Regions from separate parts of the Cupriavidus sp. WKF15 genome, predicted to be linked through region 2. Evidence: predicted binding sites of a transcription regulator. Region 2 holds the regulator's gene; each other region holds the start of a gene.
What was found. Region 2 encodes FNR, which switches genes on or off when oxygen is low (the NO sensors DNR and NnrR bind a similar motif). Its sites were predicted from a motif close to TTGATNNNNATCAA; they were not measured.

Region 1 (9,985 bases), 1.1 Mb from region 2:
TTCATGCGCAACACCGTGGCCGAGCGCATGGCGCAGGGCCACGTGCACCTGCAGGAAACGCTGTGCGACGACGTGGCCCGTGCCATGCTCAAGCACCCGAAGGTGCGCGCCGTGCGCGTGTCGACCGAGAAGCCGGATGTCTACCCGGACTGCGATTCGGTCGGCGTGGAAGTCTTCCACATCAAGCAGGGCTGATCCGTCCCGGGTAAAATCTTGGCCCTTCCGAGCCGTCCGGCCATTTCATCCGGGCGGCCGCAATGATCAGGTATGTCTCATGAGCCACTCCAATAACTTCTACCGCCTCGAGACGAGGCTGCAATCGCAAACCGGCAAGGCCATCGGCGACTTCGGCATGATCGAGGACGGCGACACCGTGCTGGTCTGCATGAGTGGCGGCAAGGACTCGTACACCATGCTGTCGGTCCTGATGGCGCTGCAAAAGCGCGCGCCGATCCGCTTCAAGCTGATCGCGATGAACCTGGACCAGAAGCAGCCCGGTTTTCCCGAGCATGTCTTGCCGGAGTACCTGAAGAAGCTGGGCGTGGAATACGTGATCGTCGAGGCCGACACCTACTCGATCGTCAAGGAGAAGGTGCCCGAGGGCAAGACCACCTGTTCGCTGTGCTCGCGCCTGCGCCGCGGCGTGATCTACCGCACGGCCAAGGAGCTCGGCGCCAACAAGATCGCGCTGGGCCACCACCGCGACGATATCGTCAACACCTTCTTCCTGAACATGTTCTTCGGCGGCAAGATGAAAGCCATGCCGCCGAAGCTGGCCACGGACGATGGCGCGCACGTCGTGATCCGCCCGCTGGCGTACTGCGCCGAGAAGGACATCGCCGCCTATGCGCGCGCGATGGAATTCCCGATCATCCCGTGCAACCTGTGCGGCTCGCAGGAAAACCTGCAGCGCAAGAAGGTCAGCGAGATGCTGCAAGGCTGGGAGCGCGAGAACCCCGGCCGTATCGACAACATCTTCGCGTCCCTGCGCAACGTGGTGCCGTCGCACCTGGCCGACACCGACCTGTTCCCGTTCACCGGGCTGGCCACGGGCCTGGCCAAGGTGGACGAGGCTTCGCTGTTCGGTGAGACCACCTTCACGCAGCAGCCGCTGGTGTTTGCAGGCAGCAGCGACGAGAACCGGATGGAGTTCGTGCGCTTCGAGCGCCCCGGGCAGGCACCCGCGGCCGCCCCGCAGGCCAGCGCCGAGTAATCCTGCCAGCGGCAAGCGAACGCCCGCGTTCTCACGCGGGCGTTTTGCCTTGGGGCTTCGGGCGCGCGCTATGGATTGGCCGCCTGAGCCGTGTTGCCCTGGCGCTCGCGCATCAGGCTGTGGGTGTCGTCGATCCATTTCTGGAAGCGGTCCACGGCATGCGCCTTCTGCCTGGGGGTGGTGAGGTTGGCGATCGTCATGGCCAGCGCCACGCCGGCCTGGTTGTTGGCATCGTAGCTCGCTGCGCGAGTCTGGCCCGGCGGGTGTTGCCACTGGTCGCCATAGCGGCGCAGCAGTTCGACCACCTGCGCCTTGGGCGGACGCGTCTGCTGGACCTGGCGCGCCAGCGCCAGCCATTCCTCCTGTCGCCGCAGCCGCTCCGCGTAGCGCGCCTGGACGCCTTGCATCGGCGGGCCCATGGCAGCATGGATGGCCTTTTGCTGCTCATCGGAGAAGCTTCCGTAGATCAGCTTCGCGTAGTCCATCACCTTGTTGAAGCGCGCCGCTTCGCGGTCCTCGGCGTTGCCGCTCAGGAACTTCTTGCGGTATTTGGTGTTGGCCTCATCGAACTTCCTTTCAATCCGGTCGATTTGCGCTGGCGTCAGCGTGAGCAGCAGGTCCGCCACGTCCGGGATGGCCTGGTCGAATGACTGACGGGCCAGAAGCAGGCCGGATTCCCGGAGCTGCGCGATGGCCGGCGCGCTGACCGGCTGCTGGACCTGGTCGCGGGCCTGGGTCAGCAGCGCCGAAATTTCAGGCAATTGAGCCTGCCGGTGCCAGGCAAAGAAGCGTGCGATGGCATCGCGCATGGGCGGCTCCTGGGCGCCACTGACGTCGACATAGTGGTCGATCCACCAATAGGCCAGCCGGTCGCCCTGCTGGTACCCGGTCTTCATCGCGCTGCAGGCGCAAAGGATCGCCGTGGCAAATATTGCCAATAAGCGGCATAGCCAACGATTGTGAAAATCGGAAACAGGGGCGTATTGGGCAGAAATCGTCATGTTAAAATCGCCGCGCATCTTGCCAGGGTTGCCCGACCGCCCGCAAGCCCAGTCCTGGCAACGGTTTGGGCGGCTCCGCTAAAGGCGAAAGCCAGCGGGCGAAAGCCAGCGCCGCCGGGCTCGCGAAGGCCGGTTGTCGAACATACGGCTGGTGCTTTAAAGAATATATTTCCCGATACACGCGCCAAGGGGTCTCCTTGTGAATATCGTCATTCTCGCCGCTGGCATGGGCAAGCGGATGCATTCCGATTTGCCCAAGGTCCTGCATCCGGTTGCGGGGCGTCCGATGCTCGCTCATGTCATCGATACGGCACGCACCTTGTCGCCGTCGCGGCTGGTTGTCGTGGTCGGTCACGGCGCGGACCACGTGCGCGAGGCCGTGGCTGCCGACGACGTTACCTTTGCCGAGCAGGCCCGGCAGCTCGGGACCGGACATGCGGTGATGCAGGCACTTCCTCAATTGGACGACAGCCTGCCCACATTGGTTCTCTACGGCGACGTGCCGCTGACCACGGCGGCGACGCTCAAGTCGCTGGTCGATGAAGCCGGCGATTCCCGCTTCGGCGTTCTGACGGTCGAGATGCCGGATCCCACCGGATACGGCCGCATCGTGCGCGACGCGGCGGGCAGCATCGTCCGGATCATCGAGCAGAAGGACGCCAGCGAGGCCGTCCGCGCGATCCGCGAGATCAATACCGGCATCATCGTGTGTCCGACCGGCCACCTGCGCCGCTGGCTGTCCACATTGCGCAATGACAATGCCCAGGGCGAGTACTACCTGACCGATACCGTCGAGCGCGCGGCGGCCGAAGGCGTCGAAATCGTCTCGGCACAGCCCGCGGCGCTGTGGGAGACGCTTGGTGTCAACAGCAAGGTCCAGCTTGCCGAGGTGGAGCGCATCCACCAGCGCAACCAGGCCCAGCGCCTGCTCGAAGCCGGCGTGACGCTGGCGGACCCGGCGCGCATCGACGTGCGCGGCGAGCTCAGCTGCGGCCGCGACGTCACGATCGACGTCGGCTGCGTGTTCGAAGGCCGTGTGCACCTGGGCGACGGCGTGCAGATCGGCGCCAACTGCGTGATCCGCAATGCCACCATCGGTGCCGGCGCGCAGGTTCAGCCGTTCTGCCATATCGACAGCGCGAAGATCGGCGCGGATGGCCGCATCGGCCCTTATGCGCGGCTGCGTCCGGGTACCGAACTCGGCGAGGACGTGCATATCGGCAACTTCGTCGAAGTGAAGAACTCGCAGGTCGCGGCGCACAGCAAGGCCAACCATCTGGCCTATGTGGGCGATGCCACGGTGGGCTCGCGCGTGAATATTGGCGCCGGGACCATCACCTGCAACTATGACGGTGCGAACAAGTTCCGCACGGTGATCGAGGATGATGTCTTTATCGGCTCCGATACGCAGCTGGTGGCGCCCGTGACGGTGCGCCGCGGCGCGACCATCGGTGCGGGCACCACGCTGACCAAGGAAGCGCCGGCCGACAAGCTGACGCTGTCGCGCGCCAAGCAGATGACGGTCGCGACCTGGCAGCGGCCGGTCAAGCAGCCGAAGCAGTAAGCAGTGAGTGCGGCCGCCGCGCAAGGCGGCCATCGGGCAACACAAGACGGGGCCGCAGCGGTTGCGGCCGTACCAGCGCGGCAGCAACGGCTGCCGCCGGGATTGAAAACAGGCGCCGGTGTCGGCGCCGACCACGGGGGTACAGCATGTGTGGCATCGTCGGCGCGGTTTCCACGCGCAATATCGTTCCGGTCCTGATCGAAGGCCTGCGCCGCCTGGAATACCGCGGCTATGACTCCTGCGGCGTGGCCGTGGTGCGCGAGGCCTCTGTCGAGCGCGCACGCACCGTGTCGCGCGTGGCGGATCTGGATGCCCAGACGCAGGCATCGGGCCTGGCCGGCACCACCGGCGTGGCGCATACGCGCTGGGCCACGCACGGCAAGCCCGACACCGTCAACGCGCACCCGCACCTGTCCGGCGAGACCATCGCGCTGGTGCACAACGGCATCATCGAGAACTACGAGCCGCTGCGCGAGGAACTGCGCGCGGTTGGCTATGGCTTCGAGTCGCAGACCGACACCGAGGTCGTGGCCCACCTGATCCACCAGGCCTACAGCTACCCGAGCAGCGCCACACGCGGCGACCTGTTCGCGTCGGTGCGGGCCGTGACCAAGCGCCTGCACGGCGCCTACGCCATCGCCGTGTTCGCCAAGGACCAGCCCGAGCGCGTGGTCGGCGCGCGCGCCGGCTCGCCGCTGGTGGTGGCGCTGGGGGACGGCGAGGCCTTCCTGGCGTCCGACGCGCTGGCCGTGGCCGGCACCGCCAACCGCATCATCTACCTGGAAGAGGGCGATGTCGTCGAAGTCACGCGTGAGGGCGTGACCATTCGCGATGGCCACGACCACCTGGTCGAGCGCGAGGTGCGCGTGGTCGAGGCGCATGCCGCCACGGTCGACCTTGGTCCGTACCGCCACTTCATGCAGAAGGAAATCTTCGAGCAGCCGCGCGCACTCGGCGACACGCTTGAAGGGATCGATGGCATTTCGCCGGCGCTGTTCGGCGACCGGGCGGCGGAGGTCTTCCCCGACATCGACAGCGTGCTGATCCTGGCCTGCGGCACCAGCTACTACTCGGGCTGCACGGCCAAGTACTGGCTCGAAAGCATCGCCAAGATCCCGACGCAGGTCGAAGTGGCCAGCGAGTACCGCTACCGCGAGACCGTACCGAATCCGCGCGCGCTGGTGGTTGTGATTTCCCAGTCCGGCGAGACCGCCGACACCATGGCCGCGCTGCGTCATGCGCGCGCGCTGGGCCATACCCACACGCTCTCGATCTGCAACGTGGCGACCAGCGCCATGGTGCGCGAGACCGAAATGCGTTTCCTCACGCGCGCCGGCACGGAAATCGGCGTGGCCTCGACCAAGGCCTTCACCACGCAGCTCGCGGCGCTGTACATGCTGACGCTGGCGCTGGCCAAGGTGCGCGGCTTCCTTTCCGAAGAGGCCGAGGCCAAGGACATGGCCAACCTGCGTCACCTGCCCGCCGCGCTGCATGGCGTGCTGGCGCTCGAGCCGCAGATCATCGCGTGGTCCGAGGAGTTCGCGCGCCGCGAGAACGCGCTGTTCCTGGGCCGCGGCAAGCATTACCCGATTGCGCTCGAAGGCGCGCTCAAGCTCAAGGAGATCTCGTACATCCATGCCGAGGCCTATCCCGCGGGCGAACTCAAGCACGGGCCGCTGGCGCTCGTGACCGAGGCGATGCCGGTGGTGACCGTGGCCCCGAACGACGCGCTGCTGGAAAAGCTCAAGTCCAACATCCAGGAAGTTCGCGCGCGTGGCGGGCGCCTGTATGTGTTCGCCGACAGCGACACGCACATCCAGTCGACGGACGGCATCCAGGTGATCCGCATGCCCGAGCACTATGGCGACCTGTCGCCGATCCTGCACGTGGTGCCGCTGCAGCTGCTGGCGTACCACACCGCATGCGCGCGCGGCACCGATGTGGACAAGCCCCGGAATCTGGCGAAGTCGGTGACGGTGGAGTAAGCCGGGGCAGCGTCCTTTCAGCAGCAGGAAGCTGCCGCTAAATGTTCAGGGGCCCCGCTTGCGCGGGGCCCCTGTTGTTTTTTGTCCGGGACTTTCAGGATTTCCCGAAGGCCAGCCGGCGCGAACCTACCTGGCGTCGGGCCGGGATGCCCGGCATGTCTTCACGCCCAGAAGGCTGTAGGCCGGGCAGATGCGCGCGATGCCCGTCACGAGCGGAAGGATGCCAATCCATCCCCAGGCACCTATGCTCCCGGTTGCGGCAAGGACAATCAAGGCCAGGCCAATGACAATCCGGAGAACCCGGTCGACGGTTCCAACATTTGCTTGCATGGCAGGCTCCAGGACAATGTGAGATCGGTGGGTGAGTTGCGGGATGTTTCCGCCGCCCGGCGCGCGTTCGCCAGTGAGGCGGAGGTTGTTGAACCACTATCGTCCCTTGCCGGCCATCGGCTCTTGATCTGGCGCAATCACCAGGCAAGGTCAGGGCGCGCTCAGGCTCGCCGCAGGCTGGATGCTGTCCTCTCGGCGATCTCGAACACAGCCATGCCGGCCACCATCGCGGCCACGAAGCCAACGGCCTTCGGATAACCGGCCCCAAGCGCCACCAGCGCCGGACCCGGGCAAAAGCCGGCCAGGCCCCAGCCGACGCCAAACGCCGCGCTGCCAAGCACCAGGCGCAGTGTCACGGCCGTGCTGGCCGGCAACTGCATGGGCAGCCCGAGCAACGAGCGCTTGCGGCGCCTGGCCACCAGGAAGGCGACCGAGCCGATGACGATTGCGCCCGCCATCACAAAGGCCAGCGACGGATCCCAGCTTCCCGCGAGGTCCAGAAAGCCCAGCACCTTGGCCGGATTGGCCATGCCGGAAACCATCAGGCCAATGCCGAAGAGCAGGCCTGCCAGCAATGCGGTAACGACTGTCATCTCAGCCTCGGATCAGGTGCCGTTGCACGAAGACGGTCAGGAATCCCGCCGCCATGAAGGTCAGCGTGGCGACCAGCGAGCGGACCGAGCCGCGCGAGATGCCGCACACGCCATGGCCGCTGGTACAGCCGCTGGCATAGCGGGTGCCAAGGCCCACGAGGAAACCGGCGATCATGATCTCGCCCCAGCCCGCCTGAATGTCCGCGACGGCCGGCCTGCCAAGCAGACCGGCCAGTACCGGGGCAGCGAAGAGGCCGGCAAGGAAGGCAAGGCGCCATGCCATGTCGCGGCGCGGCAGGTTCAGCAGGCCGCCAAGGATGCCGCTGATGCCCGCGATGCGTCCGTTGCATAGCGCCAGCACGGCTGCCGCCGCCCCTATGATGAGTCCGCCGGCCAGCGACAGGCCGGGCGTGAAGCTGGCAAGGTCAATCAACATGTTGGCTCCGGAGCGGGATTGGCACAGAACTGTTCATAGAGGACACCCATGACGGCAAGTGCCTGCGCACTCGCCACCGAGTAGTAGATGTTCTTGCCGTCGCGGCGCGTGGCCACCAGGCCGTTCTCGCGCAGCACGCCAAGCTGTTGCGACAGCGTCGGCTGCCGGATGCCGAGTTGCGCCTCCAGGTCGCCAACGGGCAGTTCGCCCTGGGACAGACGACACATCAGCAGCAGGCGATCGGGATTGGCCAGCACCTTGAGCAAGGCACACGCCTGGGTCGCGGCGGCTTGCATGATGCTGAGGTCGATATCGGGATGGGGCTGGTTCATAGGATGGCTACAGTTGCGTAGCCTATATTATATTAAAACATAAACTATGTATGGATAGATCGAGTCGTCCGCCGGTCGCTTGCATGATTAAAGTGGCGGCAGTAGGATCAATCGGACCGGGGCAGCTGCCTGCCCGCCAGTGATTCCAGCCTTATGCAAAGAAAGACTTTCCGGGACATGCAATGCCCGATCGCGCGCAGCCTCGAGCGGGTCGGGGAGTGGTGGAGCATCCTGATCCTGCGCGAGGCGTTCTACGGCGCCACACGCTTCGATACGTTCCAGAAGAACCTCGACATCGCCCCGAACATGCTGACGCGCCGCCTGAACGGGCTCGTGGAGGAGGGGCTGCTTGAGCGGCGCCAGTATTCCGAGCGGCCGCCGCGCTACGAATACGTGCTGACCGACTGCGGGCGTGATTTCCAGCCCGTGATGCTGGCGATGCTTGCCTGGGGCAACAAGCATTTCGCGCCTGAGGGCGTGAGCGTGCAGCTTGTCGACAAGGCGACCGGGCAGCCGGTCGAGCCCGTGCTGGTCGATGCCGCCAGTGGTGCGCCGGTAGACCTGGCGCGCCATGCCATTGCCCCGGGGCCGGCCGCCGGCGAAGGCGTGCGCCGGCGCCTGGCGGATGCTGCGGCATACCTTTCGTCGCAGCCCGCCGCAGAGCAGGCGGAGGGCAGCTGACCTGGCCGGCCGTCACGCTCCCGGCGGTTACCAGCCACCGCCCAGCGCGCGGAACGCGGCCACCGCGGCGCGTGCGTTGTCGGCGCTCACGCGTGCCTGCTGGTCGCGCGCGGCCAGCAGCTGGCGGTCTTCTTCAAGCACTTCGAACAGGCTGACTGCGCCGCCTTTGTAGGCGTCTTCCGCCGCGCCGCGTGACCGTGCCTGCGCATCGACCTCCACGGCCAGGTCCTGGCTCTGCAGTGCCAGCTGGGTCAGCGTGACGATGGCGTTTTCCACATCCTCGGTGGCACGCAGCATCGCCTTGCGATAGACCGCGAGCGCCTCGGCATTGGCGCCGCGCGCCTGGGCCACTTCGGCATCGACGCGGCCGAAATCGAACAGGCGCCAGCGCAGGCCCGCCATGGCCGCCGGCTGGAACGTGGCCGCGGTGAACATCTTGCCCGCCGACAGGCTTTCAAAACCGAGCAGCGCCGACAGCGAGAGCTTGGGGTAATACTCCGCCGTGGCCACGCCGATGCGCGCGCTCGACGCCGCCAGCCGGCGTTCGGCCGCGATGACGTCGGGGCGGCGCTCCAGCAGCGCTGCCGGGCCCTGCGCCAGCGGAATCTGCGGCACCACAGTGCGTGGACCCAACGCAGCCAGTTCCGCGGCATACGTGCCGGGCACCGCGCCCATCAGCACGTCGAGGCGGTTGAGTTGCGTGTCGAGCTCGATCTGCAGGGGCGGGATGGTCACCCGGGTTTGCGCGAGCCGCGCTTCGGCCTGTGCCCGTTCGCGCTCGGCGCCGATGCCGTCGGCCAGGCGCAGCTTCACCAGCTCCAGCAGCCGCGCATTGGTCTGGACCTGCTGCTGCGCAATGGCGATGCGCTGCTGCGCGCCGCGCACGCGGAAGTAGGCGTCGGCGGCTTCGGCGGCCACCAGTACGCGCACGCCCATGTGTTCGGCCTCGGCGGCCTGGGCTTCGGCGCCGGCGGCCTCCGAGCCGCGCCGCAGGCCGCCGGCGACGTCGATCTCCCAACTCGCGCCCGCGCCCACGTTATAGAGCGTGTTGTTGCGCTCGAAGCCGGGGTGGGCGCTGGCCAGCTTGCCGAGCGGGCTTTCCAGCGACTGGCGCTGCCGCGCGACGCTGGCCGATAGCGATCCTTCCGGCAGCAGCGCGGCGCCAGCGAAATCAGCTGCCGCACGCGCCTGGTCGACGCGCGCCACCGACGCGGCCAGGTCCAGGTTCTGCGCAAGCGCGCGCTCGATGATCCGGGTCAGTTCGGGATCGTCGAATCCTTTCCACCAGCTATCCAGCGCGGGGGCTGCCGTCGCTGCGTCGCGCGTCTGAAAGTCGACGGCATGCGCGTACTTGGCCGGCAGGTCTGCCGGCGGCGTGCGGTAGTCGGGACCGACCGCGCAGGCGGCCAGGCTGGCGGCCATAGCCGCAGCGGCCAACGCCGCGAGGCCGCGCCCGAAGCGCTGTGCCGGTGGGAAGGGATGCCCTTGCGTCATTTCATACACCTCTCGTTCGTGACCTTTGCGACACAATGCAAAATTAACTTGCATGATGCTAGTGACAACTCTAGACTAACTTTCAAGTTGATAGCAACCCCCGATTGCAGGGACTGACGAACATGCGGAAGAAGCCACTGGACAACGCGCCTTGCCCGATCGCCCGGACCGTGGCGCGTATCGGCGACGCGTGGAGCGTCCTGATCCTGCGCGAAGCGTTCTACGGTACGGCGCGCTTCGACGAGTTCGAGAAGAGCCTCGGCATCGCGCCGAACATGCTTGCCCGCCGGCTTGGCGCCCTGGTCGAAGAAGGGCTGCTGGAGCGGCGCAGCTACTGCGAGCGGCCGCCGCGTTTC
Region 2 (9,985 bases):
ATGACGCTGTCGGGTGCCTGGCACAAGCTGCGCACCGATCCGATCCTGAAGTTCCTGGTCGTGGCGCTGTCGTTCTACGGCATGGCGACGTTTGAAGGCTCGATGATGTCGATCAAGACCGTCAACGCGCTCTCGCACTACACGGACTGGACCATCGGACACGTGCACTCGGGCGCGCTGGGCTGGGTGGCGATGATTTCCATCGGCTCGCTCTATTACCTGATTCCGCGCCTGTTCGGCGAGAAACAAATGTACAGCGTGCGACTGATCGAGTGGCACTTCTGGATCGCCACCATCGGCGTGGTGCTCTATATCGCCTCGATGTGGATCGCCGGTGTGATGGAAGGCCTGATGTGGCGCGCCACGCAGCCGGACGGCACGCTGACCTACGCATTCGTTGAGGCGGTCAAGGCGAAATATCCGTTCTACCTGATCCGTCTGCTTGGCGGAATCTGCTTCCTGTCCGGCATGCTGCTGATGGCCTACAACGTCGCGAAAACCATCATCGGCAAGCGCGCGGTGGATGCGCCGATTCCGGCCAGCATTCCTGCCTCTGCCCACTGATCCATCAGGATAGAAACGATGTCCGAAAAACAAAGCTTCTTTTCCCACGAAACGCTGGAGAAGAACATCGGCTGGCTGATCATCTGCACGATCCTGGTGGTCAGCATTGCCGGCCTCGTGCAGATTGTGCCGCTGTTCTTCCAGCATTCCACGACCAAGCCCGATGTGGGCATCACGCCGTATTCGCCGCTTCGGCTGATGGGCCGCGATATCTACATCCGTGAAGGCTGTGTCGGCTGCCATTCGCAGCAGGTTCGCACGCTGCAGGCCGAGACGGAGCGCTATGGCCATTTCTCTACGGCGGGCGAGTCGGTCTACGACCATCCGTTCCTGTGGGGGTCCAAGCGTACCGGGCCCGACCTCGCGCGCGTCGGCGGACGCTACTCCGATGACTGGCAACGCATTCACCTGCGCAATCCGCGCGATGTCGTGCCGGAGTCGGTGATGCCGTCTTATCCATGGCTTGAAAAGGCGCAACTGCCGACCAACGACATCCAGGCCCGCATGCGCGCGCTGGTGCGACTGGGGGTGCCGTACACCGAGGCGGAAATCGCCAAGGCGCCCGAAGAACTGAAGAACAAGAGCGAAGAGGATGCGCTGGTCGCCTATTTGCAGGGACTCGGCACCAACCGTCGCAATGTGCGTGTGGACGCGGCCGCAGCCGCGCCCGCGAAGGAGTAAGTCATGGCAATGCTGACTGCTTTTGCCACGGTCGTGTCGATGGTCGTATTCCTGGGCATCTGCTGGTGGGCCTGGTCGAATGGCCGGCAAGCCGCCAACCAGGAGTCCGCCATGCTGCCGTTCGCACTGCCTGACGAGACCCACACAACATCGAGCCGGAATACCTAGTCATGAGCGATTTCTTTTCCGATTTCTGGAGCTACTACATCGCCGCCATCGCGCTCGTCGGCATCGTCTGGTGCGTGTGGCTGCTTTTTTCGCAACGCAAGGTCACGAAGGTTGTCAACCCCAGCGATGACACCGGCCATGTCTGGGACGGCGATCTGCGCGAGCTGAACAATCCGCTGCCACGCTGGTGGATGTGGATGTTCCTGCTGGCTTGCATCTTTGGCCTGGCCTACCTGGTCCTCTATCCGGGACTGGGCTCCTATGCCGGTGTGCTGAAGTTCTCCACGCAAGGGGAACTGGCCGCGCATCAGCAGGCGCAGGAGAAGCTGCAGCACGATGTCTACGCCAAGTACCTGAACATGGACATCAAACAGGTCGCGGCAGACCCGCAGGCGCGCGAGATCGGCCAGCGCCTGTTCCTGAACTACTGCGCGCAATGCCACGGCTCGGACGCGCGCGGCAGCCGCGGCTTTCCCAACCTGACGGACCATGACTGGCTCTATGGCGGAGAACCCGAGACGATCCAGCAGACCATCACCAAGGGCCGCAATGGTGTGATGCCGCCGTTTGCCTCGACTGTTGATGGCAAGCTTGCAGCGGATGTGGCGCAGTATGTGAGGTCGTTGTCTGGCCTGTCGTTTGACCCGATCCGTGCATCGCGCGGCGAGAGCACGTTCAAGTCCACGTGCGCGGCATGCCATGGCGCAACCGGCAAGGGCAACCAGGCACTCGGCGCGCCGAACCTGTCCGACAATGTTTGGCTGTACGGCAGTTCGGAAGGCAGCATTGTCGAAGCCATCCTGAAGGGCCACAACAACCGCATGCCGGCGCACGAGGAGATCCTGACTCCCGAGCGCATCCGCATGCTGACGGCCTACGTCTGGGGTCTTTCCAATACCGGAGGCTCAGGACAATGACCACCGACTCAGGTCCGGGATGCGCGATCGCGGCTGAAGGAGCGCATCCATGAATGCACCCGGGACAGAACCACTGGCCCGCGCGGCCGGCCCGCAAGGGCCGGCGTCGTCGCCTGTCGAAACCTCCGACGAAACGCTCTACGAGGTTCGACGCAAGATATACCCGCGCTCGGTGACGGGCGCGTTCTCCAACTGGCGGGTCTGGATGGTACTCCTGACCCAGCTTATCTACTACGGCACGCCCTGGCTGCAATGGAATGGCAGACAGGCCGTGCTGTTCGACCTTGGCGCGCGCAAGTTCTATATCTTCGGACTGGTGCTCTGGCCACAGGATGTCATCTATCTTGCCGTCCTGCTGGTGATTTCCGCGCTGGCGCTGTTCCTGTTCACGGCGATTGCCGGCCGGCTTTTCTGCGGCTACGCGTGTCCACAAACGGTCTACACCGAAATATTCATGTGGATCGAGCGACATGTCGAAGGCGACCGCTTCGCGCGGATCCGCCTGGACGGTGATCCCTGGAGCGCGCGCAAGTTCCGCCTGAAGGCTACCAAGCACTCCCTGTGGATACTGGTCGCGCTGTGGACGGGCTTCACGTTCATTGGCTACTTTGCGCCGATCCGTGAGCTTGGCGGCCAGGTACTGAGCTTCTCGCTGGGTCCGTGGCAGGCGTTCTGGATGCTTTTTTACGCCTTCGCCACGTGGGGGAATGCAGGCTTCATGCGCGAGCAGGTCTGCAAGTACATGTGTCCGTATGCGCGGTTCCAGAGCGTGATGGTCGACCCCGACACCTATGTGGTCACCTACGACGTCGGGCGCGGCGAGCCGCGCGGCAGCCGGTCGCGCAAGGTGGATCATCACCAGGCCGGGCTAGGTGACTGCGTCAACTGCAGCATCTGCGTGCAGGTGTGCCCGACCGGCATCGATATCCGTGACGGGTTGCAATACGAGTGCATCGGTTGCGGTGCCTGCATCGATGCATGCAACCAGGTCATGGACAAGATGGACTACCCGCGCGGGCTGATCCGCTATACGTCCGAGAATGCCATGCGCAAGGCGCTGTCGGCCGCTGCGGCGCGCAAGCGGCTGGTGCGGCCGCGGACCATCATCTACTCGATTATCTGGCTGGTGATGGTTGCAGGTTTCGTGGCTTCGCTTGCGCTGCGCACGCCATTGAAAGTGGACATCATCCGTGACCGCGGGGCGCTTGGGCGTGAGGTGGACGGGCGCTGGATCGAAAACGTCTATCGACTGCAACTCATCAATACCACCGAGGCGCCCATGCGCATCAGCGTGAAGGCCGAGAGCGACGAACTGAAGAACATGACCGTCGAGTACGATCCGGACGCGCAGGCTCTGGCGCCGACATCGAACAGGCTGGTGCCGATCCGGATTCGCGTGCCGATCGACGATGCCGCGCAAGGTACGCACAAGATCAGCGTGACAGTGACCAGCGAAGGTGCGGGGCAAGGTAGTGCGCAAATCAGGCAATCTACCAGTTTCATCGTGCCACGCAATTTGTGATGCTAAGGGCGGCACGGCGCGTCGGCGCTGTGCCGTACCAAACCGCGAGCGCCTCGATGAGGCGTTGACGAAGGGGGCAAGGCGATGCAAGAAAGCAATCCGTGGTGGAAAGAGCCGTGGCCGTGGCTGCTGATGAGTGGTCCGTTGCTGGCCATGGTGGCTTGCGGCGTGACTATCTGGCTGGCTTCCACTCATCCTGACCGGCCAGTGGTCGATGGTGTGGCCCGGCATGGCCTGGTTGTCGAGAAGGTGGCAGGTGCCTCGGGCAGTGCCAAGGCACCGCAAGCGAGGCAGCCATGAGGCTGCGCTGGCTGATGTGGGTACTGTGGCCGGCGTTCCTGATGGCCGGGGTTGCCACGGCAACTGTGTTTTCCGTGGTGGACCCTGGCGACCTGAATTTCTTCGGTCAGCCGATCGAGGCCTCGCGCGAGGCGGTCTATACGATCGGTTTCCTGCTGGCCTGGATATTCTGCGCATTGTCCAGCGGACTGACGCTGTACACCATGCCGACAAAGCTCAGCGAAACGGACGAGCTGGAGTAAGAAGCGGCAGGAATTGACCGCCTTGCCACGCGAGGCGGTCAGATGGCCTCAGCAGGAGCGGCTGTAGACTTGCTTGATGCCCGCCATGTCGACTAGCTTGACGTGACGTTGACGGATCTGGATCAAGCCGGCCTCGGCAAATCGTGAGAACAGACGGCTGACCGTTTCGAGCTTCAGACCCAGGTAGCTGCCGATTTCTTCCCGGCTCATGCGCATGACGAACTCGGTCGACGAATACCCGCGGGCGGACAAGCGCTCGGACAGGTTGATGAGGAACGCGGCAAGCCGCTCCTCGGCGCGCATGGAGCCAAGCGTGACGAGCATGAGCTGGTCATGCGAGATTTCCTTGCCCATCAGGCGCAGGAACTGCTGCTGCAACGATGGCAGGTCGATGGACAGCGACTGGAGATCGGCCAGGCGAACGACGCATACCTCCGTGTCTTCGAGGGCGGTGGCATCCGAGGCGTGCTGCATCTCTCCCAGGCCGTCGAGGCCAACCACTTCGCCTGGCAAGTGGAAACCGGTGATTTGCGAGCGGCCGTCTTCCGTGGTGACATGCGTCTTCAGGGTGCCGAAGCGAATGGCATAGACCGCAGTCAGCGGATCGCCCATGCGGTAAAGAGTTTCGCCCTTGTGGACACGGACACGTTCCTGCACCAGGGTGTCCATCTTCTGCAGGTCCTGCTGGCTCATGCCCACCGGCAGGCACAATTGCCCCATGCCGCAAGTGGAGCAACGGGGCGACATCTCGGTGACGGGGATGGATGTTAGCAATTGGAACCTGCAGTATTGGAGCGGCGAGGGCGCAATACGTGCATTTTAACGCGCGATGTGATGCGGTAGGGAGTTGCAGTTGACTTTTGGTGTGCTACTCAGTGTTTTCATGCTCGCCTTGCTAGGGGGCTTCCACTGCGCTGCCATGTGTGGTGGCGTAGCGCTGGCTGTCGAGCAACGCGCCGCCGGCGTACCCGTTGCCGTTGTGCGGCGCCCACAGGACTGGCTCGTGGAGCTCCTTGTCATGCATGTCGGGCGTATTTCCACTTACATGCTGCTTGGTGCGCTGCTGGGCGCCTTGGGGGCGACGGCCTGGCGTCAGGACTATCTGCCCGTCCAGCGCTGGCTGTTCGGAGTCGGCAGCGCCTTGCTGCTACTGTCTGGCTGGCGCTTGATACGCGGCGAGGCCTTTACCATCGTGTGGCTGGAGCGCCTCGCGGCGCGTGCGGTTAGCGCCAGTGCCGCCGGCATGGCTCGATTGGGCAGAAAGACGACGGAAGCCAAGGCTCGGCGGGGCGGCCTGGCACGCCGCTATGGGATGGGACTGGCTTGGGGTTTGGTGCCCTGCGGCATGGTTTATGGGGCCCTGGCCCTTGCTTTGCTGGCCGGAAATGCGCCCTCGGGGGCGCTGGTGATGGGCGCCTTTGGCCTCGGTACGTTGCCTAATCTGCTGGCGCTGTCGAGCTTTTCGGGGCTTTTGCGCGCCTGGTCGCGACGGAGCTGGGTAAGGGTCGGGGCCGGCTTGGCCGTCATGGCATTCGGTGCATTGGGAATCGGCCGAGCGGTGTTGTTGCCACATTCCCTGGCAGAGCATGGGTTCTGCCTGGTGTTCTGAAACCACTCCATACGCTCTGGCGCCGCGCGGTGGTTGCAGGTGTGGGCTGGAATGCCATACAATCATCTCCATTGCGGTATCGCGCGGCGTGGTTCCGAGCGGCGCCCGGCAGCCCTTCCAAAAAGGGGGCGCGCCCAGGGTTTCGGGCAAAGCGCCGACAATTCGGCACCGAACCTTTCCGCAGTCCATCCGGTTCACAATATCTGTTCAAAAGTCCGGCTGGCTTTGCGGCCGTGGTGCAGTCATTGCTGGCCCTGCTTCCGATATCCGTTTTTCTTGCGGCCGAGGCGGACTTTAGCCGGAGGCCATGTCTGCCCATATGGGCGCGTGCAAGAGGTTCGTGCACTGGTACTTGCCGGTGACCGGGCAATCTCCTGCCGGAACACACCCGGCAAATCGATGCAACAGAAGATGCACGGCCTCGAGGCGAAGAGCTTTCGGGTTTGCTGCGCGACGAGATGGCGGTGGCAATCGCACCGCTGAATCCACAATGTCCAGGGCTCCGGGTTCGTCCGGGAGCAGGTGCAAAGACAGGCTGCACACCCAACATGAATACCCAAGAGGCGAAAATCGTCCTCGAGACTGCGCTGATCTGTGCGCAGGAGCCCCTGCGCGTGAGCGACCTGCGTCGGCTGTTTGCCGATGATGTCGGCGCTGACACGATTCGGGCCCTGCTTGATGAATTGCGCCAGGACTGGCGCCAGCGTGGGGTCGAGTTGGTGGCGTTGGCCAGCGGCTGGCGTTTCCAGAGCCGACCGGAGATGCGGGAATACCTGGATCGCCTTAATCCCGAGAAGCCGCCCAAGTATTCCCGAGCGGTCATGGAGACGCTGGCGATCATTGCGTACCGGCAGCCGGTGACGCGCGGCGACATCGAGGAGATTCGCGGCGTGACGGTCAGCACGGAGGTGGTCAAGAAGCTGGAAGACCGCGGCTGGATCGAGGTCATCGGTCACCGCGATGTGCCAGGCCGGCCAGCGCTCTATGCGACCACCAAGGCATTCCTCGATGACCTTGGGCTGCGTACGCTGGATGAGCTGCCGCCTCTCGAGGACGCCCAGGCGCAGGCGCAGGCGGCGCTGCTGGACCAGCAGGCGATTGATTTTGAAGAGATGGCAACGGCGCGGCCGGCGGCCGGCGACGAAGAGGCCTTCCCTGAGCCAGAGGTGGCTTCGCCGGCCGGCGCAGCCGTTGGTGTAGCTGAATCCGCTTTGGTGGCTGGCGACGAGCCGGCAGACGGAGCTGGGGTTGTCGAGCAGGCCTGCGCCGATGCCATGCAAGTGGCGGATCTCGCGTCGGCCGTGACCGAGGCAAATGGCTTCCATGTCGAGAGCGCGCCGGACAAGCAGGACGGCGGTAATTCTTCCGGCGACGACGCTGCGCCGCCGCACGCGAGCGAGCACGACGAGCGCGTGCCCAACTGAACAATATGCAACATCCGATAGTGAATACTTTGTCTGATTCCGTTGAACATGACACCCGGGCAACCGGGACGCCGGCTGCCGATGGCGCAGCAGACTCCGGGTCAGGCACCGATACGGCGCCGCGCAGGAAGGGCCTGAGGCGCGGCTTGCGCAACCTGGTGGCTTCGCGCCGGCAGGCGGGCCAGGATCGAGACGCCAATCGTACCGAGGGTGCCGAGTCTGGCGCTCCGGGCGGGGCGGGCGAGAGCAAGGCGGCTGGCGAGCCAGGTGGGCGTGCCGCCCCGCGCGGTCGCGGCAAGCGCAAGCCGGTCAAGGCAGAGGGCGCGGCTGAGCGAGAAAGCGGTCAAGCGGGACCGGATCGCGGTGAGAAGGCGGAGCCGGCGGGCCGCAGGCGCAAGCCGCAGGGGCAGCGTACCGCCAGGGCTGTGCCGGAAGGCGACGTCCAGTCCGCAGGTCGACAGCATGGCCAGCGCAAGGGCGGCCAGCCTCAACGGAAGGGACATGCCGGCGCCGACAAAACCAGTGCGACCAGCGAAGACCTGTTCCGGTTTGTGATCTCGGACCAGTACGACCAGGAAGACACTGTCATCCCGCGCACCAAGGCAAAGCCGGTGCGTGAGTTGTCCGCGGACGACGATGCGCCGAAGTTGCACAAGGTCCTGGCCGAAGGCGGCCTGGGCTCGCGCCGGGAAATGGAAGAGCTGATCCTGCAGGGCCGTGTTTCCGTCAATGGATTGCCCGCGCACATCGGCCAGCGGATCCTGCCAGCCGACCAGGTCCGTGTGAATGGCAAGCTGATCCATCGCAAGGTTTCTTCCAAGCCGCCGCGCGTGCTGCTGTATCACAAGCCAGCCGGCGAGATCGTCAGCCAGTCAGACCCCGAAGGCCGTCCGACCGTGTTCGACAGCCTGCCGCGCATGAAGACCGGCAAATGGGTCGCGGTGGGTCGTCTGGATTTCAATACGGAAGGTCTGCTGATTTTTACGACTTCGGGGGATATTGCCAACCGCTTCATGCATCCGCGCTATGGCGTGGAGCGCGAGTATGCGGTGCGTACGCTGGGCGAACTGGCTGAGGCTGACCGCCAGCGCCTGCTGCATGGCATCAAACTCGATGACGGCGAAGCCAACTTCCTGCGCATTGCGGATGGCGGTGGCGAAGGTGTCAACCAGTGGTATCACGTAGCGCTGACCGAGGGTCGTAACCGCGAGGTGCGCCGCATGTTCGAGGCGGTCGGCCTGACTGTGTCGCGCCTGATCCGCACGCGCTACGGGCAGTTTCTGCTGCCGCGCGGGTTGAAGCGCGGCCGTTGGCAGGAGCTGGAGGCAACGGAAGTCAAGGCGATGATGACTGCCATCGGCCTGAAGCTACCCACTAAGGTCGAGCAGGGTGGCAAGGGCGCGACAAAGGTCGGGGGTCGCAAGCAGCGCACCGAGGCGGCGATCGCGGGCATGCCGATGCATACGGGCATGGACGGTCTGCCGCGTGTCGACAAGGGCGGCGCGGGCCGCGGCCAGCCCGATCCGATGCGGACGTCGATGGGCTACATCAGCCATGGCCCCACTGTGCTGACATCGCATGCAGCCAATCTGGGTGGCGCGCGCGGGCAGGGTGGTGGACGCGCTGGCGCCGGGCGCGGCGGCGCCGGGTTGGGCGGCCAAGGCCGGCCGCAGCGCCGGGGCGGCGATGTCAATGGCAATGTGATGCCAAAGGCGGCCAAGGGCGGCGGTGGTGGCAATCGCTCGGGGCGCGGCAAGGGCGGTGGCACTGGTGGCGGTGGCAACCGCGGTGGCAATCGGGGCGGAAACCGCTAAGAGTCATCCCCGGCCGCCAGAGGCTGCCGGGGCTGGATTGCGCGCCGATACATGCCCTTTTGCCTTTTGGACATAATCTGCGTATAATCCAAGTCTATTCAAAAAGTCATCCTCCTGGAGGATGGGCGAATGATGGGCATTGTGCCCATTTTTTTTTGGTTCGCTCGTTTGACGCATACGCGCCGGAGGCTGACTGGCAGGTGGCTGCTGTGCCCATGTCGTCCCAGGCGGGGCAGGCAAGCCAGCCTGCCCTGGTGTTGATGGCCATTACTTGGGAATACAGTGCATCTGGCAGATTTGATCGAAACCACCCTTAACGGCATGGGATATGAGCTGGTTGAGCTCGAACGTGCTCCGGCCGGACTGTTGCGTGTCTATATCGATCAGCCTGAAACCGGCATCGTCATCGAAGATTGCGAGAAGGTGAGCCGGCAGTTGACACACGTGTTGACTGTCGAGAACGTTGATTACGAACGGCTCGAAGTCTCCTCGCCGGGGTTGGACCGGCCGCTGAAGAAACTGGCTGACTATGTCCGCTTTGCCGGGGCAGAAGCGCGCGTGACGCTGCGCCTGCCCGTCAATGGACAGAAGAACTTCACGGGCATTCTGCGCGAGCCGACTGGCGATGCTGGCGCCGAGAAGGTCGGGCTGGAGTTCGAGGGCAAGGACGGTCCGGCGCTGCTGGAATTCACTGTATCTGATGTCGACAAGGCGCGCCTGGTGCCGGTGATCGACTTCAAAGGA
Region 3 (9,985 bases), on a different replicon from region 2:
CGAGCAAGGCGCACAAGCCATAGCCCACGGCGATCCCGACCGGTAACGACAAAACCGTCAGAAAGAACTGCTCGCCAAGCAGAATCCCAGAAACCTCTTGCTGGGAAAAACCAAGTACCCGCAGACTGGCCAGTTCATTCCCGCGCTCGGACAGCGCAATGCGAAAGTTGTTGTAAACGACCCCAGCCACGATGACCGTGGCAAAGGCCGCCAGCACAAGACTGGAGACGACGAACGTCCGATCAAGTGTTCTTTCGATGCTGGCGATCACAGCGGAGCGTATGATCACAGAACTCACGACGGGCAGGCTCTTGAGCCTTTGGTACAGAGATTGTGCCTTGTCGGCGTCGACGCGGAGGTACGCCCCACTGATTGCCGGCGCTTCGCCCAGCAAGCGGGACGATGCCTTGTGGTCCATGTAGGCAGCGGCGCCCAGCAGGTCATCGACGACATCCGCTACCCGCATGACCAGACTGTTGCGGCGGCCCTCGAGCACTTCAACCTCAACACGTTCACCCACCGATAAGCCGAGCTCCGCCGCCAGTCTTGCCGAGAGTACAAGCCCGTCCGAAGCAATCGGATGACGTCCAGAGGTGTAGCCCACAACCTCATGTAACTCGCCCGTGGTTTCCAGGCCTGTGATTTCGGTGCGCTTGGAGCGATTCGCATTGCGCAACCATACCGGCACAATTCGAAATGGCTCGACTCGCAGGACTCCCGGCATCTGGGCCAGGTCATGGGCGACCCGCAGGGAGCGCGGCTCGTTGAAGATCAACGTCACATCTTCATGCTGAACGCGGCCGAACTGGAGGTTGAGAATCGTATTGACGCCGTCGAGGCCGAACCGTCCGACGATGGTCAAACCCACGGCCAGCGCGATGGCGGTGATGGACATCAAGGCCTTGGCCGGCCTACGAGCCAGATTGCGCAAAATCAGCCGCAGGGGAATGGGCAGCACCGCCAGAAGGCCTGCACGGTCGAGAAAGCTCGCCCGGAAGCCGAGGGGTAACTCAGGTCGCATTGCTTCGACCGGTGACAAGCGGCCTGCGCGCAGGGCGGCCGATGCACTGCCCACGGAGGCCGCACACACACTAGCCATGACAGCGCCGACCACGATCCCAGGAGAGAGCTCGGCGTTCAGCACGGGGAAGTGGAAATACTGGCGGTATAGGCCGACCAGCAATTCCTCCAGATACAGGCCGCCAGGCACGCCGAGCAGCACCCCAAGCAATACCGTCGCCAGACCAAAATACACATATTGGATCGCCACGGTCCCGGTGCTGTAGCCAAACGCCTTCAACAAACCAACTTCAGCCCGCTGCAAGGTAACGAGGCGACTCAGCAACGTATACAACAGGAAAGCCGCCACCGCCAAGAATAGGGCCGGGACATAGTTGGCGATCACGCGGATCTCGTCGAGTTCATCGCTAAGGAATCGATTCGATTGTTGCAGCGTCCGTTCATACGCCCCGAGGCAGCCGTAACGGAGAAGCATCCGGTCCAGCCTTGTGACGACCTCCTGGGGGCGGGCCTCCGCGTCAAGCAGGATAGCCAGATCATTGAAGCCCCCCTCCATATCGAAGGCGGATTCCATTGCGGCCTGCCCCATCCACATGACGCCGAACCGACGGTTGTCCGGAAACACCATGCCCTGCCCTACCTCATAGACGTACTCTGGTGACATTCCAAGGCCAGTGATCGTCAACCGGCGGGCATGACCATTGAGTATGGCCGTCACGTGTCCCCCGACATCCAGTGCATTGGCATTTGCGAAGGCGACACTAAGGACGGCTTCGTCGTCATGGGAAGGGTCGGGAAGTCGGCCCCGTGAAACCCATAGCGCATTGATGCCGGCCTTGCCAACGGCTGGCAGGGAAATCAGGCGAAGTGTGGCCGGCTCGCGCGTGCTCGGTACATCCGCATTAACGTCATGGACGATGCGCATGAGGACTTCCCGCACGCCCGGGATGGCCCGAATGGGTCCTTCGAGGGAAACCGGCGCACGTTTCACGTTGGCAAACACGTCGGCAAAGCGCTGCATCTCGTAGTAACGGTCCTTGGCGGATGCAAGAGAGCGCCATGCCCCATTCATCGCGACTAGCACGGCTATGCCGCATGCGACGACCAGCGCCGCGGCAATAGCCTGGGCACGAAGCCGCCACAACTCGCGCGATAGCATGGTGAAGCGTGCGGCTACCATCGCAGCTCCGATGGATTTGCCCGGGTTGCATGCTGCTCAATCTCCGTGATGCGGCCACTGCTGATGTGCAGCACCCGGTCAGCCATTGCAGCTATGGCTGTGTTATGGGTGATAACGGCAGTGATTGCCCCCTGCTCCGTATTTACGCGCTGAAGAACCTCAAGTACAGGCCTCCCCGTGCTGTAGTCCAGCGCTCCAGTCGGCTCGTCGCATAGAAGAATGTCCGGCTGCTTGACGACGGCACGGGCAATGGCGATGCGCTGCTGTTCTCCGCCGGAGAGTTGCGCTGGAAAGTGGCCCTTGCGCGCCGATAGCCCTACCAACTCAAGGGCATCGAGCGGATTCATGGGATGGTCGGCGATATCGGCCACCAGTGCGACGTTTTCCAGGGCCGTCAAGCTCGGAATGAGATTGTAGAACTGAAATACAAAGCCGACGTGCTCGCGGCGGTAAAGGGTAAGACCAGCCTCATCGGCGTGTGCCAGGTCATGGTCCCGGTATTCGATGGTCCCTGTCGTCGGGCGGTCCAGTCCGCCAAGAATATGCAGCAACGTCGATTTTCCGCTTCCTGATGCTCCCAATAGGACGACAAACTCCCGGTCATAAAGGTCGAGGTCCACACCGTTCAGCGCGTGGACGACCACCTCGCCCGCTTGATACGTCTTGTAGACGTCGCGCACGCGAAAGAGCGGACTGCGATCGTTGGACATAGCAGAGCTGACCTCATTACCGGGGGTCATTCCGTATGGCATTCCCAGTCATTAGCTACTGGCAGTGCCAGCCTTCACCAGAATGACGGGGCATGGGGCGTGAGCAATGACGCGGCCCGCTACGGAACCGACAATGGCATCCAGGAATGCACCCCGGCCGTGTGTGCCCATCACGATCGCTGCCGCATTGACAGAGCGTGCAAACTCGACGATGCGCTCTGGTGCAAAACCCGTCAGCGCGTGCTGTTCGAACGGAACACCCGCTGCGCTCAGGATCTCAGCGGCGGAGCGCATCGTCCGCCCACTCTCGTCCGAGTGCCATGCCGCAAGATCCGCGGCGCTGATGTAGGACTTCACCTCTCCCGACACGTCTGGCATGCAATGAACCAGGTGTACGAGCAATGGCCCCTTCAATAATGTCCCGGCAGCCACACATTGTGCCGCCGCATCACTGTACGTCGAGCCATCGGTCGCAAGTACGATTTGCATCACTTTCTCCTTGAATGGCAAAGACGGCGACGATCGTAAGTTTGGCCGCAGGGCATCGCGAAGCGCGACTGATCACAGGCCTCTGCGACTCACTTCTACCGCACAAGTCACATGGTCATGTTCGTAAGGTAGGTGATGAACCATTCACGGATTTGGGCTGGATCAAAGAAGCTGTAAGCGCGAGAAGTCGCGCTATACGGCCGGACCGTTATGAAGAGATCACTATTGTCCGACTGAGCCGCGCTCCCGGCCGTTCGGTGGCGCACACCGGAGATCCAGCCACCATCATCGGGTTGGCGCCATAGCGTAGGGTAAGGGATCTGGCCGAGACCGCCATGGCGCGAGGAGTTCCCCAGGTCACGCCAGAGCAACAATTTCCTCCTGGATACCTCGAGGAGGTCGCAACAGGATATGACCACGGCTCCGCCGACGCGCGATACAAATGTCAGCAAGCCGAGCAAATCCATCGCCGGGCAGGGGGGCAGGCTTTCTCTGTGTCCGTCAGTGAGATGGATTTGGCCGTGGCTACGCGGCGGTCATAAGGTGGCGCGCATGCTAGCTCAAGGCCACCAGTCCGAGGAAGCCAGCCGTTAGGACGTAATTCCAATCGTGATGAAGAAAAAGCCATTATGCAAAAGCATTTCAGTTCCCTCGACGGCTCTAGTTTCATCGACGACTACCCCGTGCCGGTTACAGTTCGCCAGGAACGCATGGTCTGGATCCTCGATGGGATCTCCTGCCGGGAGCTATTAATAAGTCGACGGTCAGAAGGTATGGCCCTTCTATAGGTGGGACTGAGATAGCCGATTACTCAACGATTAACTCAACTTGCGAATGGCAGCAGTACGCCCGGAATCCGCCGTTGCTATGGCCCAATCCCGAACGGCGGCTCCGGGTCGGGCAGAGACGGCCTCGACCTGGAGGGGATAGCCGGCCGTGACCGGCCATGAAGCGTCGTAGATCCGCGCGATCACTCGGTCGTTCGAACGTCGGCGCCGGCCAGGCTAACGGACTTTCGCTGGCACAAGTCGCTTCATCGGCCTTTCCGGCCCTCGCATCCCGCCTCGGATTGCCACCGAATGACGGTTCTATGGAGTGATGGCCAACATACGCCACCGCCACTGTGGCCATGTTCCGCGGAACTGCAGTCGCCGGGCGCGCCCGAATGGGCACCCGGCGCGGGCAGCCGAGGCGGTGAAGCCAGGACGCGACACTATCCGGAGTGCCATGCGTGCCGCTGTCGCGGGCGCGTCAGTCAGATGCAGTGCCGCTCGACACGGCGTGGCTCGCATCACCCTGATCGCGAGTCGCAGTGCCCGCGGCGTTCCTGCGCCAAGTCGCCGGCGGCACACCGAACTCGCGCTTGAACGCGCGATTGAATGCGGCTTCGGATTCGTAACCAACATCCTCCGCAACTGACACGAGCGGCCGATCGGTGAGGCGCAGTTGCTGCGCGGCGAGTTGCAAGCGCCACTGCGCCAGGTATTGCATCGGCGGCACCCCGAGCAGGTCGGCGAAACGCTGCGCAAGCGCGGAACGCGACATGCCAACTTCGTGGGCGAGGTCTTCCACGGTCCACGGGTGCGCCGGGCGCGCATGCATCAGCGCAAGCACGCGAGCGACGAGGCGATCGCGCAATCCCGCTAGCCACCCCTTGCGATCGTCGGGCATCGTGTCGACGTAACGCCGCACCGCCTCGACGAACACCAGCTCCGCAAGTTTGGCCAGCACCGTTGCACTACCGGCATGCGCTGAGGCTGCTTCCTCGGTCGCGAAGCGCAGCGACGATTCAAGCCATGACGCCCTGGACCCGCGCATGCCGACCTTGAACAGACGCGGCAGCGCGCAAAGCAAGGGATTTCTCGAAATGTTCTGCGCCGCGAGAAAACCGCAGACCATTCGAGTGGCCGCCCCGCCGCCGCCGTGGACGAGCCTCATGACTTCACCCTGCATTGTGTCCACTTGATTCGCCAATAACGGCGCCAAGAGTTCAGGTGACAGGTCAGTGGAACTACAGAGCACGTGGGTTTCGCCTTGCGGCACCACGATGACATCACCTGATTCCACCTGCAATGCGCTACCGGGATCGTTTGGCAACATCGCCCAGCACCCTCCTTCTGTTACCAGATGGAACGAGACGACGCGCTCGGAGGCCGGCAGATAGGCCGAGCAAAGTGCTGAATCTGCGTGACCAATGACGCACCATGGCGCCGAAAATGAACCGTCGAGATAGACGGCGCCGGTCAACTGGACGACGCGCAGTACGTCGGAGAGGGCATCCATCGTGGCGATTGTGCAATCGCGGCGTCGCGCGCAAGAAAGTTGGACGCCCGGTTATTCAATGTCGTTCCTGCTGCGCCAATACTAGCACCACTGGCGCCGTGCCAGAGGACCGCAAACCGGCAATATCCGGGCGAAGGAGTCGAATGTGGAAGGCACTTCGCAGGTTGTCGCGAGGCACGCACCGGCCAGCCGAGACGCCGTCCGACTAATGCGTTTCTGCACCGAAACAAATCCCCCTGAATGCCATTAGGAGTGTCGCTATGCCCGCCCTCGCCACAACGTCCTCGCCCGCCATCGACCTCGCCTCAGTCAAGACCCGTCAGCAAGCCGCCTGGCCCACGGGCAACTATGCCGTGGTAGGCACCACGCTTCAGATCGTCGGAGAGAACCTGTGCGAAGCACTCGATCTGCGTTCCGGTGCGTGCGTGCTCGACGTCGCCGCCGGCAACGGCAACGCCACGCTTGCGGCCGCGCGCCGCTGGTGCGATGTGACCTCCACCGACTATGTGTCCTCGCTGCTCGAGTCCGGGCGGGCGCGCGCGCAGGCCGAAGGCCACACGATCCAGTTCCAGGAAGCCGACGCTGAGAACCTACCGTTTCCAGACGCAGCGTTCGACGCGGTGATGTCCACCTTCGGTGTGATGTTCACCCCGAACCAGAACAAGGCGGCGAGCGAGCTCGCGCGTGTTTGCAAGCCCGGCGGCAGGATCGGCCTGGCGAACTGGACGCCCGAGAGTTTCATTGGACAAGTGTTCAAGACGATCGGCAAATACATTCCCCCGGCGCCAGGCGTCAAATCGCCGGGACTTTGGGGCACGAAGGGAAGGCTTGAGGAGCTCTTCGGAAAAACCGCACGGCAGATCTGCACAACCACCCGCGAGTTCGCCTTCCGCTACCGCTCGCCCGCGCACTGGATCGAAGTGTTCCGCACCTACTACGGCCCCGTGACCAAGACCTTCGACGCGCTTGATGCCGAGAAGCAGGCTGCCTTCACCCGGGACTTGCTTGCGCTCATGGCGCGCGACAACCGCTCGGACGACGGCACGCTGGTGCTGCCGAGCGAGTACCTCGAAGTGGTGATCGAGCGGAAGTGATGCCTTCCAGCGGTCATCAGTCCGCTGAGCAACCCTACATCAGCAAGATGGTTTACGTGCAACAACGACGCCAACCGAGGCTAGCGCGGCGATAACAAAATCGGGGTCGATACAGACCGAGAGAAATCCGCTTTGCAGTATCGCTAGAGCTTTACGTCGCGTCACCAAAATGCGCATCGCACTTTCCGCACCTGCACTGCTGCGGGCGGGAGCTTTTGTACCCGAAAAAGGAATCCCCACCATGAACACGCAAGACATTAGCCACGCCCCTGCCGCCGACGGATTCGGCGATGCCGCAGCCGTACTCACCCAACCCTCACGGAGAACGTCCATGCCCGTTGCGCAATCCATCTTGCAACCCCACTTCAGTTCCGCCCATTACGCCAAGTGCATCGAGGTCTCCAAGCGCATCCGGTGGGACATCAATCGCGACGTCATTCGCCATCGCGAACTCGACTTTACAAAGAAATTCCTGCCTGACGGCTTGTCATTCGTTGACCGGTTGCCGTTCCTCGGCTCCGACGAGCGCCGCCTGTTGTCGCAAATCCAGGGACGCTCGTACGTCAATATCTTCGGTCTGGTCGAGCGCTTCATAGGCGCCAAGATCCTCGAGGTGAGCCACGACCACTGGCTCGGCGACCAGACTGCGCTCGAGGCGCTGGTTCGCTTCACCGACGAAGAGCTGAAGCACCAAGAGTTGTTTCGGCGAATGGAAATTCTAATCGGCGCCGGGATGCCGGCGGGGTATACGTTCCTGCCGCGACCGAACGACGTCGCGTCGGTCGTACTGAGCAAGTCGACCTGGTCGGTGCTGGCGCTGACCTGCCTCATCGAGCTATTCACTCAGGAGCACTACCGGGCCAGCATCGCGCCGGACAACGACCTTTGCCCGGTGTTCAAGGACGTGTTCCTGTTTCACTGGAAGGAGGAGTCGCAGCACGCGATCCTGGACGAGCTGGAATGGGTGCGCGAGAACGCAAAGCTTATAGCCCAGGCACGCGATGCGGCCGTGGAGGATGTGATCGCACTGGTAGGCGCCATCGACGGAATCCTGCAGGACCAATCTGCAGCCGACACGCGCTACTTCGTCGAAATCTGTCGTCGACCAATGACGGCGCTTGAGGCCGAAGCCGTAAATGCCACTGTTCTTGCCGCGTATCGCTGGCAGTACATCGTGTCGGGCGTGCAAATTCCACGTTTCGACGCATTGCTGAACGGGATGATCACGCCAGTCCAAGGGGCGCGAATCGGCGCCGCGCTCGCGCCGATCATGGCCTCATAAGCTCGTTGATCAACGAAGATCCTGATCATGGCAACCAGATGCCCCATCAAGTTCGGCGTAGCCCGGCTGCATGGGGCTTCCATGCGAGCATGTCCATCGTGGCTGGTCGCCTGAAGCGAGGGGAACATCTGTGGATGAGACCGCGCACTGGCGGCTAGGGGGCGAGACTACCCACTCGCGATATATGGAAACGGACTTCGTCGACCGGCTGCACCTGGGAAAGTTGGAGCGGCCGGTTCGGCCGACCAACTGCCGGAGCGAATGTGTGCGCGGATGACCGTTGGACCCGGTTAGTCGCCATTGAGGCGGCGTAAACACGAACGGCGCAAACGGGTCGATCCCGGGCATCGGCTCAAAGTGGCGAGCTTCACGAGGAACGTGGTGCAGATCTACGACCACTTCACCATCGGCGTGATCCGATATCGGCGCGCGTCACGCCGGCCATTTGCAGTGTCGCGTCGGCCTCTCGGCCACGGGAGGGGGGCGAGTCAGGCGGCGTGTTGAAAGGCGTGCAAAACGGCGTTGCTGTGCAGCCCGCGCTGGCGCTCAATGCGGTGCGGGCATGCCGTTGCCCAGGTATCGGGCCGTGACATGCTGAGAGAACGTCATGTTCTTCCCCCCAGCTTGACCATCAGAAGTCCATTGCTCCCGGCGGCGTTCAGGTGCCACAGCGCGCTGCCCGTGGTCTCGGAAATCTTGCCGCCGTTTCCCCGGCATAGCAGCGTGTAGACGATCTGGTCGTCCGCCTGGTGTTCAACGACGAGGTTGCAACCGGCAAGCGATGGATGACTCAGGACGGGAAACGCTGTCGCCAGCGCCTGACGCGATAGACAACGCTCCTCGCGAGTCGTGGCGTAGGAGTGTCGTTGTTGCCGTCAGTCCGAGGATGCTTCTCCACACGATAGGCCGGCTTGTTCCGAGGGTACTGGCGGGAAGTGATGCAAGAATGGCCGGATATAGCGGGTGCAATCCTTCCTTGCAGATCGAAGGCAGTAGATTGGCCAACTTGCCATTGGGGGTGGCCAAGGCCGCCGCACAGTTGGACCAGGAGGCCGGCAGCGACGCGAAGGCGCACTGGTCTGGGCAGTAGCCGCTCAAGTTCCTGAAGAGGCTTACCGGCGGTCCGGCTACGCCTTACCTGAATGACCAGCCAGTCGGCCAGCAAATGCTCGACGCTGTCGTCCCGGCGCGCTTCCCGGCGGCCGAAACGCTGGACATCGGCATGGACATGGGCTCGACAGTCAGCCACGACTACGCGGATCGTGCAGCCTATAGCTGCCTGGATGACCTCGTGGAGCTGAGCCAGCGTGACGTGCTCAGGAATGAGCACACGCCGCCAGACCAGCGGGCTCAAGCCGCGCAGAGCCATTCGGCGTTGCTGGACGGAAGTCGCGGACCCAGGATCGGAAGCCATGCGCGCATTGCAGGTGGCTCATTAGTCTCCCTGCGGCGAACGTCGTCGTTGCCCCGATTTCGCGCGGTCTCCTTTCTGAGCAGTGGGCATGTCGGCCACTGGCCAGTTTCCATTGCGCCAAGTTGACAGTGCCCTCCCGATGCCTGGCTGACGGCAAACTTCGACGCGCCGGGGCAACGCTCTAAGATAGACATCACAGACACCTTCCTATGAGCGGAGCGAGGAATGCCGAATGTCAGCGCCACCCAGCCGATCCTACGGGGTCAGGCCCTGGAAGGCCAAGGCGCGTCATTCAGCGCTCTCGGGCGAGTACTGCGGAGGGAATGACCGCATGTCTGCCCCTCGCCTCAAAAGGCTCTTCCGCCGATGGGCTGCCGTTAGCGGTAAAACCGGTAGCCTGCGGGTGCGGATGCTGCTGTTGGTGCTGCTTGCCATTCTGCCGATGCTCCTGCTGATTCTTACCACGAACCTTGAGGAGCGGCGTGCTGCGGAGCAGCGCGTCCAGGACGGTAC

Region 1: a site for FNR is predicted at 6,217-6,230, ahead of CupriaWKF_RS01235 (DUF2892 domain-containing protein). Genes of this name have one in related genera too.
Region 3: a site for FNR is predicted at 3,552-3,565, ahead of CupriaWKF_RS30155 (universal stress protein). Genes of this name have one in related genera too.

Annotation. Positions count from the first base shown of each region.
Region 1 covers NZ_CP119572.1:260,061-270,045, forward strand. The annotation lists gene CupriaWKF_RS01210 (dihydroneopterin aldolase) at 1-195, shown strand, start outside; gene ttcA (tRNA 2-thiocytidine(32) synthetase TtcA) at 275-1,213, shown strand; gene CupriaWKF_RS01220 (DUF6279 family lipoprotein) at 1,282-2,109, opposite strand; gene glmU (bifunctional UDP-N-acetylglucosamine diphosphorylase/glucosamine-1-phosphate N-acetyltransferase GlmU) at 2,414-3,778, shown strand; gene glmS (glutamine--fructose-6-phosphate transaminase (isomerizing)) at 3,925-5,763, shown strand; gene CupriaWKF_RS01235 (DUF2892 domain-containing protein) at 5,890-6,093, opposite strand; gene CupriaWKF_RS01240 (YeeE/YedE family protein) at 6,255-6,686, opposite strand; gene CupriaWKF_RS01245 (YeeE/YedE family protein) at 6,688-7,122, opposite strand; gene CupriaWKF_RS01250 (metalloregulator ArsR/SmtB family transcription factor) at 7,116-7,454, opposite strand; gene CupriaWKF_RS01255 (helix-turn-helix domain-containing protein) at 7,632-8,135, shown strand; gene CupriaWKF_RS01260 (efflux transporter outer membrane subunit) at 8,163-9,629, opposite strand; gene CupriaWKF_RS01265 (helix-turn-helix domain-containing protein) at 9,752-9,985, shown strand, end outside.
Region 2 covers NZ_CP119572.1:1,340,656-1,350,640, forward strand. The annotation lists gene ccoN (cytochrome-c oxidase, cbb3-type subunit I) at 1-564, shown strand, start outside; gene ccoO (cytochrome-c oxidase, cbb3-type subunit II) at 583-1,245, shown strand; gene CupriaWKF_RS06375 (CcoQ/FixQ family Cbb3-type cytochrome c oxidase assembly chaperone) at 1,249-1,413, shown strand; gene ccoP (cytochrome-c oxidase, cbb3-type subunit III) at 1,416-2,330, shown strand; gene ccoG (cytochrome c oxidase accessory protein CcoG) at 2,380-3,852, shown strand; gene CupriaWKF_RS06390 (FixH family protein) at 3,937-4,152, shown strand; gene CupriaWKF_RS06395 (hypothetical protein) at 4,149-4,394, shown strand; gene fnr (fumarate/nitrate reduction transcriptional regulator Fnr) at 4,443-5,168, opposite strand; gene CupriaWKF_RS06405 (sulfite exporter TauE/SafE family protein) at 5,248-6,003, shown strand; gene scpB (SMC-Scp complex subunit ScpB) at 6,552-7,427, shown strand; gene rluB (23S rRNA pseudouridine(2605) synthase RluB) at 7,433-9,241, shown strand; gene rimP (ribosome maturation factor RimP) at 9,524-9,985, shown strand, end outside.
Region 3 covers NZ_CP119574.1:51,598-61,582, reverse strand. The annotation lists gene CupriaWKF_RS30165 (FtsX-like permease family protein) at 1-2,200, opposite strand, end outside; gene CupriaWKF_RS30160 (ABC transporter ATP-binding protein) at 2,194-2,910, opposite strand; gene CupriaWKF_RS30155 (universal stress protein) at 2,962-3,402, opposite strand; gene CupriaWKF_RS30150 (AraC family transcriptional regulator) at 4,651-5,682, opposite strand; gene CupriaWKF_RS30145 (class I SAM-dependent methyltransferase) at 5,943-6,776, shown strand; gene CupriaWKF_RS30140 (hypothetical protein) at 7,108-8,058, shown strand; gene CupriaWKF_RS30135 (hypothetical protein) at 9,224-9,598, shown strand; gene CupriaWKF_RS30130 (adenylate/guanylate cyclase domain-containing protein) at 9,804-9,985, shown strand, end outside.